One region of the Roseateles cavernae genome, then DNA from elsewhere that is predicted to be linked to it. Evidence: riboswitches for the same ligand, from Rfam matches in the RefSeq annotation. Region 1 holds a riboswitch; the other holds the start of a gene.
The links. A riboswitch is a leader RNA that binds a small molecule or an ion and turns the genes downstream of it on or off. The one in region 1 is predicted to bind glycine.
Positions count from the first base shown of each region.

Region 2: another riboswitch for glycine. It lies ahead of ABGI63_RS06940 (D-amino acid dehydrogenase); the one in region 1 lies ahead of gcvT (glycine cleavage system aminomethyltransferase GcvT).

Region 1 is NZ_JBDPLH010000009.1:52,683-60,381, forward strand. Features, by position in the region: gene gcvP (aminomethyl-transferring glycine dehydrogenase) at 1-1,317, opposite strand, end outside; gene gcvH (glycine cleavage system protein GcvH) at 1,390-1,767, opposite strand; gene gcvT (glycine cleavage system aminomethyltransferase GcvT) at 1,801-2,919, opposite strand; glycine riboswitch at 2,972-3,080, opposite strand; glycine riboswitch at 3,090-3,193, opposite strand; gene ABGI63_RS20240 (hypothetical protein) at 3,419-4,087, shown strand; gene ABGI63_RS20245 (MipA/OmpV family protein) at 4,124-4,981, shown strand; gene ABGI63_RS20250 (response regulator) at 5,027-5,686, shown strand; gene ABGI63_RS20255 (ATP-binding protein) at 5,683-6,996, shown strand; gene ABGI63_RS20260 (DegQ family serine endoprotease) at 7,060-7,699, shown strand, end outside.
Region 2 is NZ_JBDPLH010000002.1:9,181-16,879, reverse strand. Features, by position in the region: gene ABGI63_RS06955 (acyl-CoA dehydrogenase family protein) at 1-1,127, shown strand, start outside; gene ABGI63_RS06950 (alpha/beta hydrolase) at 1,124-1,924, opposite strand; gene ABGI63_RS06945 (PQQ-dependent sugar dehydrogenase) at 1,936-3,114, opposite strand; glycine riboswitch at 3,214-3,303, shown strand; glycine riboswitch at 3,304-3,413, shown strand; gene ABGI63_RS06940 (D-amino acid dehydrogenase) at 3,496-4,809, shown strand; gene fusA (elongation factor G) at 4,887-6,980, shown strand; gene ABGI63_RS06930 (SRPBCC family protein) at 6,984-7,592, opposite strand.

The DNA of each region.
Region 1 (7,699 bases):
GATGGCGGCCAGATCGGCCCGCGTGCTGGTCTCATCCAGCGAGATCGACAGGCTGGTGGCCGAGGCGCGGCGGAAGTTCATGCCGGCGGCGACGGCGCCGGCCAGCAGCGCGGCCGTCTTGTCCCCGCTCAGGACCTGCAGCGTGTCGAAGGCGCCGGCATTGGCGATCTCATAGCCCAGACCCTTCAGGCCCTTGGCCAGCAGTGCCGTGTAGCTGGCGACGCGCTGTGCGATGCGCTTCAGGCCATCCGGGCCGTGATAGACCGCATACATGCTGGCGACCACGGCCGGCAGCACCTGGGCCGTGCAGATGTTCGAAGTGGCCTTCTCGCGGCGGATGTGCTGCTCGCGGGTCTGCAGCGCCAGGCGATAGGCCTTGTTGCCATGCGCGTCGATGCTGACGCCCACCAGGCGGCCCGGCAGGCTGCGCTTGAATTCGTCCTTGCAGGCCATATAGGCGGCATGCGGGCCACCGGCGCCCATGGGCATGCCCAGGCGCTGGGTCGTGCCGATCGCGATGTCGGCGCCTTGCTCGCCGGGGGCCTTCAGCAGTGTCAGGGCCAGCAGGTCGGCTGCGGCGATCAGCAGCGCGCCCTGGGCATGCAGTGCGTCGGCGGCGGCCTGCAGGCCGCGGATCTCGCCGTTGACGCCCGGGTATTGCAGCAGCGCGGCAAAGCAGGGGCTCTTGCCGGCCTCGGCGGCCGGGCCGACCTGCACCGTGATGCCCAGCGGCGCGGCGCGGGTCTGGATCACTTCCAGGCTTTGCGGCAGCACGTCGTCGGCGACGAAGAAGACCTGGCTCTTGCTCTTGCCCACGCGGGCGGCCAGTGTCATCGCCTCGGCGGCGGCGGTGGCCTCATCGAGCATCGAGGCATTGGCGATGGCCATGCCGGTCAGGTCGGTGACCATGGTCTGGAAGTTGACCAGGGCCTCCATGCGGCCCTGCGAGATCTCGGCCTGGTAAGGCGTGTAGGCGGTGTACCAGGCGGGGTTCTCGAGGATGTTGCGCAGGATGACGCCCGGGGTCAGCGTGCCGTAATAGCCCTGGCCGATATAGCTCTTTAGCACCCGGTTCCTGGCGGCGACCGCCTTCAGCTCGGCCAGGGCCTGGGCCTCGCTGGCGGCGGCGGGCAGGTCCATGCCCACGGCGCGCTTGATGCTGGCGGGCACGATGGCCTCGATCAGCGCGCGGCGCGAGGCCGCGCCGATCACCGACAGCATGCCGGCCTCGTCGGCCGCATCGGGGCCGATATGGCGGGCGTGGAATTCGGCGGCGTTCTCGAGCTCGCCCAGGGGCTTCAGAGCAGACATCAACATGGCAACAATCCTTGCGGGGTACAACAACGGGCACCGGAGTGCCCGTTTTTCATCGGTTCAGGTCAGCAGCGATCAGCTGTTCTTGACCAGCTCGTCATAGGCCGTGCTGTCCATCAGCGCGTCCAGCTCGGCCGGCTTGCTGAGCTTGACCTTGAAGAACCAGCCGGCCTTCAGCGGGTCGCTATTGGCCAGCGAGGGGTCGTCGCGCAGCGCTTCGTTGACCTCGGTGATCTCACCCGACACCGGCATATAGACATCGGCCGCGGCCTTGACCGACTCGACCACACCGGCCACATCCTTCTCGGCAAAGCTCGCGCCGACGGCGGGCAGGTCGACAAAGACCACATCGCCCAGCGCGTCCTGCGCATGGACCGTGATGCCCACGATGACCGTGCCGTCGGCTTCGATCTGGACCCACTCGTGGTCGGCGGTGTACTTGATAGTGCTCATGGGGTGCTCCGTGAAGTAGGGTGGTGCGACTGATCAGCCGCGGTAGTAACCGTTGGGGGTGAAAGGGGTGGGGCTGACGGTCATCGGCGTGCGCTTGTCGCGCACGATGGCCCAGACCTGGGTGCCCTGGGCCGCATGACTGCTGTTCAGATAGGCCAGGGCCACCGGCTTGTTGACCGTCGGGCCCAGGGTGCCGCTGGTGACGACGCCGATCTCGACGCCGGCCTCATCCACCAGCTTTGCGCCTTCGCGCACCGGCATGCGCTCGCTGCCGACCAGGCCGACGCGCTTGCGCGCGGCGCCGCCGGCCAGCTGCGCGTCGACCACGGCCGCGCCCGGATAGCCGCCGGCGCGCGCACCGCCGGCGCGGCGCACCTTCTGGATCGCCCAGGTCAGCGAGGCCTCCACCGGCGTCGTGCCAGTGTCGATGTCATGGCCATACAGGCACAGGCCGGCTTCCAGGCGCAGCGAGTCGCGCGCGCCCAGGCCGATGGGCTTGACCTCGGGCTGGGCCAGCAGTTTGCGCGCCAGGGCCTCGGCCTGCGCACCGGCCACCGAGATCTCGAAGCCGTCCTCGCCGGTGTAGCCGGAGCGGGTCAGGAAGGTCGGGATGCCGTCCAGCTCGAAGAAGCCGCCGGTCATGAAGGTCAGCTTGGCGACCTCGGGGTTCAGGCGCGCGAGCGCGGTCACGGCCTGCGGGCCCTGCAGCGCGAGCAGCGCCTGCTCGGGCATGGGAATCACCTCGCACTTGGTGCCGATGGTGGCTTGCAGATGGGCGATGTCCTGCACTTTGCAGCCGGCATTGACGACGACGAACAGGTCGTCGGGGCGGCGGCAGATCATCAGGTCGTCGAGGATGCCGCCCTGCTCGTTGGTGAAGAGGGCGTAGCGCTGCTTGAACACGCCCAGGTCGATCACATCGACCGGCACGATGGTTTCAAGCGCGGCAGCGGCGCCGGCGCCGACCAGGCGCAGCTGGCCCATGTGCGAGACATCGAACAGGCCGGCCGCGGCGCGGGTGTGCTTGTGCTCGGCCATCACGCCCGACGGGTACTGCACCGGCATGTCATAGCCGCCGAAGGGCACCATCTTGGCGCCGAGTTCGAGATGCAGGGCGTGCAGGGGGGTCTTGAGGAGAGCGTCGGCGGACATGGGAAAACTCCGAGGGCATTCAAACAGCCCACGCCCATCGGGGGCGCGGGGGGATGCCCTCGCTGTCCGGCTTACCTGAGAGATTGACCGCTGACGGTTCGCCAACAGCTTGCCCCTTCGGTGGACGGACTCGGGGCCCGCCTCTCTCCAGTGAGGAACGCCCGGTTCTGGGCGTTTTGTCAGTCCTTTTGCCTGAGCGTTCGCAGCTTGGGATCACCATCGCCACTGCGCCTTCGGCGGCTTCCGCTAGGAAGCTCTCTCCTGACCGGCGGCATTGTAGCCATGGTTTGAGCTCGCCGAGCTCGCGGCTTGGGATTCAGCAAGTCTTCATGCAGGGTGCATGAAATCTTCAGCGTCGCTGCCGACACTGCGATCACCCGGGAGATACCCGGGGACGCCGTCGATCGGCGGGTTCACAAGCAAGAAGGGAAGGCTTGAGCATGAAGTACCGCTATCCACACCGCGCCGCGCCGGGCGACGCCTGCGCCGGGGTCCTGCCTTGAGCGGCCACGGCCTGCTGGCGATGCTAGGCCTGGTGCTGGCCCTGGCCGACGGCCGACCGGCCTGCGCCGCCAGCAATGCCCAGCTGCCGGCGCGCACCGTGTTCGAGATGGCGGCCGCGCTCGACCGGCTGGCACCCGAAGAGCGCGATGCGATCCGGCTGCAACACCGTCTGCGGGCGCTCACGCCGGGCGAGGACCTGCGGCTCTGGTATGTCGAGCAAGGTCGGCGTGTCGACGTCCCCTTGCTGGCCGATGGCCGCTTCGAGCGCCCGGCGGCGCTGGCCAGGGCCGACGTCGCCGCCACCATGCATGCCAACAGGCCGCTGGATGATCTCGATCTGAACATCGATCTGCTGGTGCAGTTGCCCGACGGCCGGGAATTCCGTTACGCCGACCTGACGCGTGCTGCGGCGCAGATGAACGGCTTTGCCAAGCGCCAGGCCGGCTTCGCCGGCGTCTTCGCCCCCAAGGTTCACAGCCTGCAGTTCCGTTGCGAGCAACGGCCCGATTGCGCACTCACCGTGCATCTGCCGGCCGGTGCCCGGACTTATCTGCCCGACGCCAAGGACCGCATCGTCTTGCGGCTCAGTGCCGCCTTGAAGGATGCCAACCCGCGCATCACCACCGTACAGCCCTTCGCCGAGATCGTCGGCGCTATGGATTGATTGCTCCCACCACTTTCCCTACTCGACCCACCACTCATGAACAAGCCATCCAAACTCATTGCCGGCCGTCAAACCGCTGCGGCCGCCGCCCTGCTGCTGAGCCTGGGCCTGGTGCCAGCACTGTCCCATGCCCAGGCCGGCGCCGAGCCTGCCGGGGGCAACACCCTGATGCTGGGCATCGGGGTGGGCTTCGATGCCAAGTACGCCGGTGCCAAGAAGATCGAGGGCGGCGTGCTGCCCGGGATCGACTACCAGATGAGCAATGGCTTCTTCGCCAGCACCATGCGCGGCATAGGCTGGGCCGGCGAAACCGGCCCGCTGGGCTATAGCGCCTCGCTGGGGCTGCGCGGCGGCCGCAACGACAAGGACAAGAAGGGCATCTCCGGCGGCGCTAAGGAGCTCAAGGGCATGGGCGAGATCAAGACCATAGGCACGCTCAATCTGGGCCTGAGCTACAGCCTGATGGACACCGTGCAGCTGAGCGCCGGCGTGGAGCTGCCGCTCAGCAAGGGCAAGGACAAGGACATCGCCCAACTGAAGGACGCTCGCCACGGCACCGTCTTCCGGCTCGGCGCCGAGGCTGGCGTCTGGTCCGACGAGCGCAACGAACTGTCCATCGGGCTCAGCGCCAGCGCCGGTGACAAGAAGTACACGCAGGCCTTTTTTGGCGTCAGCCCGGCCCAGGCGGCGGCGAGCAAGTACGGCATCTACACGCCCAAGTCCGGCTTCCATTCGCTGGATGCCAGCGTCAGCTGGAAGTACAAGATAGACAAAAAATGGGGCGTGATGAGCTCGCTGGGCGCGACCCGCCTGCTCGGCGACGCGGCCAAGAGCCCGCTGGTGCAGCGCAAGGCCAGCCCGACCGGCATGGTGATGCTGACCTATCTGTACTGAGGGCCACCCTAAGCCCGGCCTAAGCCGGGCGTGGACAATACCGGCATGCGTTTATTGCTGGTGGAAGACGATCAGATGATTGGCGAGCAGCTGCTGGACCTGCTGCGCGCCGAGGGCTATGCGGTCGACTGGGTGCGCGATGGCGAGCAGGCCGACACGGCGCTGCAGGCCCAGGACTACGACCTGCTGCTGCTCGACCTGGGCCTGCCCCGGCGCGACGGCATGAGCGTGCTGCGCGCCTTGCGCGCGCGCAAGCAGCGCCTGCCGGTGCTGATCGCCACCGCCCGCGACGCGCTGGCGCAGCGGGTCGAGGGGCTGGACGCCGGCGCCGACGACTATGTGCTCAAGCCCTTCGAGCTCGACGAGCTGCTGGCCCGCATCCGCGCACTGCTGCGCCGCGCCAGCGGCCGCGCCGAGCCGGTCTACGAGCATCTGGGCGTCAGCCTGAATCCTGCCACCCATGAGGCCACGGTCGGCGGCCAGCCGGTCACGCTGTCGGCGCGCGAATGGGCGGTGCTGGAACCGCTGCTGGCGCGGCCGGGCCTGGTGCTGTCGCGCCAGCAGCTGGAGGAGAAGCTCTACAGCTGGAAGGACGAGGTCACGAGCAATGCGGTCGAGGTCTATATCCACGGCCTACGCAAGAAGCTCGGGCCCGGCCTGATCCAGAATGTGCGCGGCCTGGGCTATATGGTGCCCAAGCAATGAGTACGGCAAGACCTGCCCCCTCGCTGCGGCGCCGGCTGATGCTGTTCCTGCTGGGTGCCGTCAGTCTGGCGGCGCTGCTGCAGGCCTGGAGCGCCTACCGCACGGCCTTGCAGGAGGCCGACGCGATCTTTGACTACCAGATGCAGCAGATGGCGCTGTCCATCGGCGGCGCCGCGCCGCCGCGCCATCTGCCCGAGGAGCTGGAGCTGATCATCCAGGCCTGGACCGACGACGGCCTGCAGCTGTTCGCACCGGCGCCGCGGGCGCGGCTGCCGCAGCGCGCGGTGCTGGGCTTCACCACTGTCGAGTCGGAGGGCAAGCAGTACCGCGTGCTGTCGATGCAGACCGGCGGCCGGGTGGTGCAGGTGGCCCAGGAGCTGGCGGTGCGCCAGCGCCTGGCCGGGCGGCTGGCCTGGCGCACGATCACGCCCATCGCCATCGTGCTGCCGCTGCTGATGGCGGTGGTGGGCTGGGTGGTGAGCCGCTCGCTGGCGCCGGTCGAGCGGGTGCGCAAGCAGCTGGCGGCGCGGGCGGCCGAGGATTTGTCGCCGGTGGGCGAGGGCGGCCTGCCGGCCGAGATCCAGCCCATGGTGCAGGAGCTGAACTCGCTGCTGGCGCGCATGCGCCAGGCCTTCGACGCGCAGCAGCATTTCGTCGCCGACGCCGCCCATGAGCTGCGCTCGCCGCTGACCGCGCTGAAGCTGCAGCTGCAGGCCCTGCAGCGCAGCGGCGGCGAGCCCGAGCGCGCGCTGATCCAGCAGCGCCTGGGCGCCGGCATCGAGCGAGCCGGCCATCTGGTCGAGCAGCTGCTGCTGCTGGCGCGCCAGCAGGCGGTGGGCAGCGTCGAGAGGCGGCCGGTCGCGCTGGAGCCGCTGACCCGTCAGCTGATGGGCGAGCTGGCCGCCAGCGCCCAGGCCCGGCACATCGACCTGGGCTTGCTGCGGGCCGACGCGGTCAGCGTCCCGGGCCAGGCCGATGCGCTGGCCGTGCTGCTGCGCAATCTGCTGGACAACGCGCTCAAGTACACGCCCGAGGGCGGGCGGGTCGATGTGCTGCTGCTCGACGAGGGCGGCACGGCGCGGCTGCGCATCGAGGACAGCGGCCCCGGCATCGCGCCCGAGGAGCGCGAGCGCGTGTTCGATCGCTTCTATCGCAGCAGCGAGCAGCAGGCCCAGGCCAGCGGCTCCGGCCTGGGTCTGGCCATCGTCAAGTCGATTGCCGAGCGCCACGGCGCCCGGCTCGCACTGGAGCGCTCCGAGGCGCTGGGCGGGCTGCGGGTGGATGTGTTGTTCGACAAGAGCGCGCCTTAAGTGCCACCTAAGTCTTGCTTGCCATAGTGAGCCCATCGACGCTCACTTTTAGCAGGAGGCTTTATGGCAGCAGCAGAAACGATGATCCCGGCCAAGCGTTTGGTATGGGCCCTGGCGACGGCCGGACTGATAGGCGTCGGCGGCGGCGCGATCGGCGCGGCGGCCTTGCAGAAGACGGCCACGCCGCCGGCCGCAGGCGTGCAGACGCCATCCGCCCAGCCTTTCTCACCCGTTCAGGCCGCCGCGCCCGGCGCAGCCACGGGGCTGCCCGACTTTGCCCAGATCACCCAGCAAAACGGTGCGGCCGTGGTCAATATCAGCGTCACCGGCAGCGTCAAGACCAGCCGCGCCGCGCCGCAGCTGGACCCCGATGATCCCTTCTACCAGTTCTTCCGGCGCTTTCAGGTGCCGGGCCAGCCGGGCCAGGCGCGCGAGATGCCCACGCGCGGCCAGGGCTCGGGCTTCATCGTCAGCGCCGACGGCCTGATACTGACCAATGCCCATGTGGTGCGCGACGCCCAGGAGGTGATGGTCAAGCTGACCGACCGGCGCGAGTTCCCGGCCAAGGTGCTGGGCAGCGATCCCAAGACCGATGTGGCGGTGCTGAAAATCGAGGCCAAGAACCTGCCGGCGCTGAAACTGGGCAGCAGCAAGGACCTGCGCGTCGGCGAATGGGTGCTGGCGATAGGCTCGCCCTTCGGTT
Region 2 (7,699 bases), on a different contig from region 1:
TGCCGCTGGACCAGAAGAGCAGCTTGTGGATAGGCATGGGCATGACCGAGAAACAGGGCGGCTCCGATGTGCGCGCCAACACCACCCGGGCCACACCGGTCGGCGCTGGCGGGCGCGGCGCCGACCATGCCTTGCGCGGCCACAAATGGTTCTACTCGGCGCCGATGAGCGATGCCCATCTGGTCGTGGCCCAGACCGAGGACGGGCCGTCCTGCTTCTTCGTGCCGCGCTGGCGGCCGGACGGGACGCGCAATGCGGTGCAGATCCAGCGCCTGAAGCACAAGCTCGGCAACCGCAGCAATAGCAGCGCCGAGGTCGAGTTCCAGGACGCCCACGGCCTGCTGCTGGGCGAGCCCGGCCGCGGCATCCCGACCATCATCGAGATGGCGACGACGACGCGGCTCAGCTGCGTGATCGGCAGCGCCGCGATCCAGCGCCAGGCCCTGGTCCAGGCCCTGCACTACACACGCCGGCGCCGAGCTTTCGGCCGCGCGCTGGCCGGGCAGCCGCTGATGCAGAGCGTGCTGGTCGATCTGGCGCTGGAGAGCGAGGCCGCCTGCGTGCTGATGCTGCGCCTGGCCCAGGCCTTCGAGCAGCAGCAGCGCGGCTGGCAGCGGCTGATGACGCCGGCCGCCAAGTTCTGGGTCTGCAAGCGCACGGTCGAGCTCTGCGGCGAAGCCATCGAGGTCTTCGGTGGCAATGGCTATGTGGACGAGGGCCCGATGGCACGGCTGTACCGCGAGGCGCCGGTCAATTCGATCTGGGAGGGCTCGGGCAATGTGATGTGCCTGGACCTGCTGCGCGCGCTCGCGCGCGAGCCGCCGTCGGCGTTCGAGCTGCTCGACGAGCTGCAGCAGATGGCCGGCGACGAGACGCTCTTGCGCACCGAGCTCCAGGCCCTGCGCGAGCTGCTGCACACCGAGCCGGCCGAAGCCCTGGGCCGTCAGCTGGCGCAGCGCCTGGTGATCACGGCCCAGGCCTGCCTGCTGCGCCGCGATGCGCCGGCCGCCATCGCCGAGGCCTTCATCGCCAGCCGCTTCGATGCGCGGCATGGCCGCTTTTACGGCGCCCTGGACACGCGCGGGCTGGACGTCCAGGCGGTGCTGGCGCGCGCCTACCCGGACTAGGGGCCGCGCAGCGCCTCGCGCATGGCCTGCAGATAGGGCTCGAAATTCTGCAGATCATTGTGGCCGGCACCGGCAATGCGCTGCAGCCGGGCTCGCGGCGCGTGCGCCAGCAGTTGCTCGGCCTGCTGCAGCGGGATCAATTCATCCTGCTCGCCATGCAGCAGCAGCAGGGGGCCGTCGAGGCGCGCGACAGCGGCGGCGGTATCGAGCGGATAGCGCAGCAGCCACCTCGGCACCCAGGGATAGTGCAGGCGCATCAGCGCGGCCATGCTGGCATAGGGCGAGACCAGCACGGTCAGCTCGGGCCTGACCTCGGCCGCCAGACCGGCGGCCAGCGCCGTGCCCAGCGAACGGCCATAGATCACGCGGCGCAGGCCCCGGTAGCGCGGCGCCACGCTGTCCCAGGCGGCCCGCACATCGGCGCGCAGCTGGGCCTCGCTGTCGATCTGGCCCGTGCTCTTGCCGTAGCCGCGATAGTCCAGCATGAAGAGGTCGTAGCCGGCGCGGCGGTAGAAGTCGACATTGACGAACCAGCTGTCCAGATTGCCGGCATTGCCGTGCAGAAAGAACACCAGGCCGCAGGGCGCCGGCAGGCGCAGATGCAGGGCCGACAGCCGGGCATCGGGCACGGCGATCTGCAGCTCGTGGACATCGTCGCCCAGCGCGAAGCGGTGCGCGGCCGGCAGCGGCTGGGGCATGAAGAGCAGGCGCTCCTGGCGCCAGTACAGCCAGGCCAGCAGCAGGCCATAGACCAGCAGCGCCAGCGCGACGACGAGCAGCAGCCGGCGCATCAGCATCCATCAAGCCCTCAGCGCGCCAGCCGCATCAGCTTGCCGCTGTCGGTCAGCAGCAGCAGCGCGCCGTCCGGCGCCTGGCGCACATCGCGGAAGCGCTCGCCCAGGCTGGCGAACATCGCCTCGCGCGCGGCCACCGTGTTGCCGCTGAGCTGCAACCGCCACAGGGCCTGGCCGGCCAGCGCGCCGGAGAACAGCTGGCCGCGCCACTCGGGGAACATCGCGCCGGTGTAGAAGACCAGGCCGGCCGGCGCCACCGAGGTCGGCACCCAGTAAGTCAGGGGCTCGATAAAGGCCGGCGCATGGACACCGCCGCCAAGCCTGCAGCCCTCGCTGACCGGCGAGCCATAGTTGCAGCCATAGCTCTTGATGGGCCAGCCGTAATTGGCGCCGGCTCGAGCGATATTGATCTCGTCGCCGCCCTGCGGGCCATGCTCGCTGAGCCAGAGCTCGCCGCTGCTCGGATGCAGGGCCGCGCCCTGCGGGTTGCGGTGGCCATAGCTCCAGATGCCGGGCCGCGCACCGGCGCCCAGCGCCGGATTGCCGGCCGGGATGCTGCCGTCGCGCTGGATGCGCACCACCTTGCCCAGGGTCTGTGCCAGGTCTTGCGCGGGGCTGCCGAGCTGGCGTTCGCCCAGCGTGACGAACAGGGTCTTGTCGTTGGAGAACACCAAACGCGAGCCGAAATGGCCGCCCCCGCTGACCTTGGGCGCCTGGCGGAAGATCACCACCACGTCCTGCAAGGCATTGCCGACCAGGCGACCACGCGCCACCGCGGTGCCGCTGCGGCCCGCTTCGGCGCCGCTGCCCGGCTCGGAATAGGACAGATAGACCCAGGACGCGCTCGCGAAGTCCGGGTCGAGCGCGACATCGAGCAGGCCGCCCTGGCCGGCCGAGACGACCGCCGGCACGCCGCTGATCGTGGCCAGCGTGCTGCGGCCATCGGCGCTGAGCAGCAGCAGGCTGCCGGCCTTTTGCGTCACCAGCATGCGGCCATCGGGCAGCAGGGCCAGGCCCCAGGGCGCCGACAAGCCGCTGTGCAGAGTCGTCAGCTGCGGCGCCGCAGCGGGCGGCGGTGTCGCCGGCGGGGTGGGCGCGGCGACCACCTCGCCGCCCCCGCCCCCGCCGCAGGCCACGGCAAAAATGACACTGGCGACAGCAAGACTCAGTTTGGACATGGATTCGAGACGCATCGTGAACTCCCGCACGGGGATGGCCCGCCAGCTTACTGCAGGCGACGGCCGCGGCGCCCGCGCAGGGTTGACGCCCCATCAGGGCCCCGCCTACACTGGGCCCCGGATTCAGGAGAGAGCATGCCCTCGCGCATGCCGCCGAAGGCGCAAGCTCCCATACTCGCTCAGGCCCCGTACTGGATCCGTCACAAGCCGAATGCTGGAGAGCGCGGTCCGCAAGGGACCGCCACCGAAGGAGCAAGGCGCACATCGGGTGATGGGCGCTGAATCTCTCAGGTATCAGGGACAGCGGGAGCGGCGCGCGTCAGGCGCACGCATGCCCGGGTTTCTTCCCTCCATAACCCACGTCCGTCTGGCGCTCAGCTCCTCCTGGAGTTCAGCATGCAAGTCATCGTTCTCGGCGCCGGCGTCACCGGCATCACCACCGCCTGGTATCTGCGCCAGGCCGGCCACGAGGTCACCGTCATCGAGCGCCAGCCGGCTGCCGGCCTGGAGACCAGCTTCGCCAACGGCGGCCAGATCTCGGTCTCGCACGCCGAGCCCTGGGCCAATCCGGGCGCGCCGCTGAAGGTGCTGAAGTGGCTGATGCGCGAGGATGCGCCGCTGCTGTTCCGCCTGCGTGCCGATGCCGCGCAATGGCGCTGGGGCCTGCAGTTCCTGCGTGAATGCACACCGGGCCGTACCGCCCACAATATCCGCAACATCGTCAGCCTGGGCCTGTACAGCCGCGCCAAGCTGCAGGCGCTGCGCGCCGCCACCGGCATCGAGTACGCGCAGCGCACCCAGGGCATCCTGCACTTCTACACCAGCGAGGCCGAGTACGAGGCGGCCCAGGAACCGGCCCGCCTGATGCGCGAGCAGGGCTGCGAGCTGGACATGAAGAGCCCGGACGAGTGCGTGGCCATCGAGCCGGCGCTGGCGCAGTGCCGCTCAAAGATCGTCGGCGGCAGCATGACCCCCAGCGACGAGTCGGGCGACGCGCACCTGTTCACGCAGGAACTGGCGCGGCTGTGCGCGGCGGCCGGCGTGCAGTTCCGCTACGAGACCCGCATCCTGGGCTTCGAGCGCAGCGGCGACCGCATCGATCAGCTCATCGTGGCCGATGCGCGCGGCGAGGTGCAGCGCCTGCAGGCCGACGCCCATGTGCTGTGCCTGGGCTCGTTCAGCCGCGGCCTGGCACGCGAGCTGGGTGTCGATCTGAACATCTATCCGGCCAAGGGCTATTCGGTCACCTTGCCGGTCACCGCGCCCGAGCACAGCTACCAGGTCTCGCTGACCGACGACGAGTACAAGCTGGTGTTCTCGCGCCTGGGCGACCGGCTGCGCATCGCCGGCACGGCCGAGCTCAACGGCTACGACACGAGCCTGAACCTGGCCCGCTGCGAGGCCATCGTGCGACGCACCCGCGAGCTGTTCCCGCAGATGAGCGACGGCTCGGGCGCGCAGTACTGGACCGGCCTGCGCCCCGCCACCCCGTCCAATCTGCCCTATATCGGCCGCAGCAGGATCGGCAACCTCTTTCTCAATACCGGCCATGGCACGCTAGGCTGGACCCACAGCTGCGGCTCGGGCGCGGCCATCGCCGACATCGTCGGCGGCCGCGTGCCGGAGCTGGATTACGCCTTCACGGCGGCCAGCCGCGCGGCGGCGCGCCCAGGGAACAGGCCTCTTGTGCCGCAGCCGCGCTTGCCCTAGGCTGTGCCCAAGCCGGGGCTCAAGACCCGGCACTGCTTCAGCCGTCATCCCTGTGCAATGACCGAAGGAGTGCGCCCATGCCCGCCAGCCACAGCAAGGCCCCAGAGACTGCAGCCCCGGGCAGTCTGGGCCTCTCCGCGCAGATCGCCCAGATCCGCGCCCTGGCCCTGGTGGGGCCGGCCGGCGCCGGCAAGACCAGCCTGATCGAGGCCTTGCTGCATCAGGCCGGCGCGATCGCTGCGGCCGGCTCGGTGGAGCGCGGCAACACGGTCAGCGACTTCGATCCGCTGGAAAAGCGCGCCCAGCATTCGCTGCATGCCTCGGTCGTGCACATGAACCATGGCGGCCTGCGCATCCATGCGATCGACACGCCCGGCGCGCCGGACTTCATCGGCCAGTCGCTGCCGGCGCTGGAGGCGGCCGACACGGCCATCGTCGTGATCAATGCGCTCAACGGCATCGAGCTGATGGCCTCGCGCATGATGGAGACCGCCGCGCAGCGCGGGCTGTGCCGCCTGATCGTGATCAACCGCATCGACGCGCCCGGCGTGCAGCTGCCGGCGCTGCTGGAGCAGCTGCGTGCGAGCTTCGGCCGCGAATGCCTGCCGCTGAACCTGCCGGCCGATGGCGGCACGCGGGTGCAGGACTGCTTCTACAGCAGCAGCGGGGCCAGCGATTTCTCGTCGGTGGCCGAGGCCCATCGCGCCTTGGTGGAGCAGGTCGTCGAGGTGGACGCGGCTTTCGTCGATCGCTATCTGAACGAGGGCGATGTCGACGCCAGCGAGCTGCATGCACCGCTGGAGCAGGCGCTGCGCGAAGGCCATCTGATCCCGGTCTGCTTTACCTCGGCGCGCACCGGTGCCGGCGTGGCCGAGCTGCTGGACGTGATAGCGCGCCTGCTGCCCAATCCGAGCGAAGGCAATCCGCCGCTGTTCCTGCGCGGCGAGGGGCCGGACGCGCTGCCGCTGCAGGCCCTGCCAGAGCCCGGCGCCCATGTGCTGGCCCATGTGTTCAAGATCAATGCCGACCCCTATCTGGGCAAGATGGGGGTGTTGCGGGTGCACCAGGGCAGCTTGACGAAGAACAGCCAGCTCTTCGTGGGCCATGCGCGCAAGCCCTTTCGTGTCGGCCACCTGTTCCTGCTGCAGGGCAAGGAGCATGTCGAGATCGAGCAGGCCCTGCCGGGCGATATCTGCGCGATCGCCAAGGTCGAGGAGCTGCATTACGACGCGGTGCTGCATGACGCGCCCGAGGACGAGCACATCCACCTGGCGCCACTCGAGTTCCCGGTACCGGTGCATGGCCTGGCGATCAGCCCGGCGCGCCATGGCGACGAGCAGCGGCTGTGGGAGATCCTGAACCGCCTGATCGACGAAGACCCCTGCCTGAAGGTCGAGCATGCCAGCGTGACCAACGAGACCCTGGTCTATGGCCTGGGCGAGCTGCATCTGCGCATGCTGCTGGAGCGGCTGCGCGAGACCTACAAGTTCGAGGTGCAGACCCAGCCGCCGCGCATCGCCTACCGCGAGACCGTCTCGAGTCCGGCCGAGGGCCACTACCGGCACAAGAAGCAGAGCGGCGGGGCCGGTCAGTTCGGCGAGGTCTATCTGCGCATCGAGCCGCTGGCGCGCGGTGCCGGCTTCGAGTTCGTCGACGCGGTCAAGGGCGGCACGATACCGGGCCAGTTCATGCCGGCGGTCGAGAAGGGTGTGCGTTCGGCACTGGACAGCGGCGTCGTCGCCGGCTATCCGCTGGTCGATCTGCGGGTCACGGTGTTCGACGGCAAGCACCATTCGGTCGACAGCAAGGAGATCGCCTTCGTCACCGCCGGCCGCAAGGCCTTGATCGCCGCCGTGCGCGAGGCGCGACCGCTGGTGCTGGAGCCCATCGTCCATGTCGAGATCAGCACGCCCGAGGCGGCCATGGGCGATATCACCGGCGACCTGGCGGCGCGGCGTGGCCAGGTCAATGGCACGCGCTCGGCCGTGCCCGGCGTGATCACGGTGCAGGGCCTGGCGCCGCTGGCCGAGCTGGCCAGCTACCAGACCCGGCTCAATGCGATGACCAGCGGCCAGGGCCGCTACACCTTGGCGCTGTCGCACTACGAGGCGGTGCCACCCAACACCCAAACGGCACTGATCTCGTCCTACAAGGTCAAGGACGAGGAGTAGCCCTCACTTGCTCGCTGCGGAGGCCGCTGCAGCAGCCTTCTGCTGGGCGCGCCACTGCGCCAGCTGGGCCAGCCACTCGGTCCAGTCCTGCGGGCCGCTGTCATAGCGCTTCTTCAGATTGGCGAGCACGTTGCCCCAGGCCCGATCGAAGTAGGCATAGGCCTTGTCCCACTCGCCGCCCTCGCCCCAGCCGGTGTGGTGCAGGCGCACCCGGGTCTCGGTCTCGCTGATGGGCTCGAAACGCAGGATCACGAATGTGCGCTGGGCCCGCGCCTCGGGCAGATGCGGCGGTGCATTCCAGTCGAAGCTGAGCATCTTCTTGGGTTGCAGCGCCAGGAAGCGCATCTCGTCGGCGCCCTTCATGCCCGGCGCGGCGCCGGGATCGATATAGATCTGGAAGGCACCGCCGACCCGCGGTTCTATCCTGGCATCGGGCGCAAAGAAGGCGACGATGCCTTCGCGGGTGGTCCAGCTCTGCCAGGCCTGGTCCAGGCTGGCCTTGATGATCACTTCTTTATCAAGACTGCGCTCGGCGGCCACCACCGGCAAGGCCGCGACGCACAGGACCCACAAAGCGCCCGCGCGCAGCAGAGAAGCCATGAAAAAAGTCATCTCGCTCTCCTCGGCCAGCCCCGGACCGGCGGCCCAGGATGAAGGGAGCTTTATCATACGCAGATGTCATCCGCTCCCCGGGACACCGCACAAGTCCGTTTGGACAA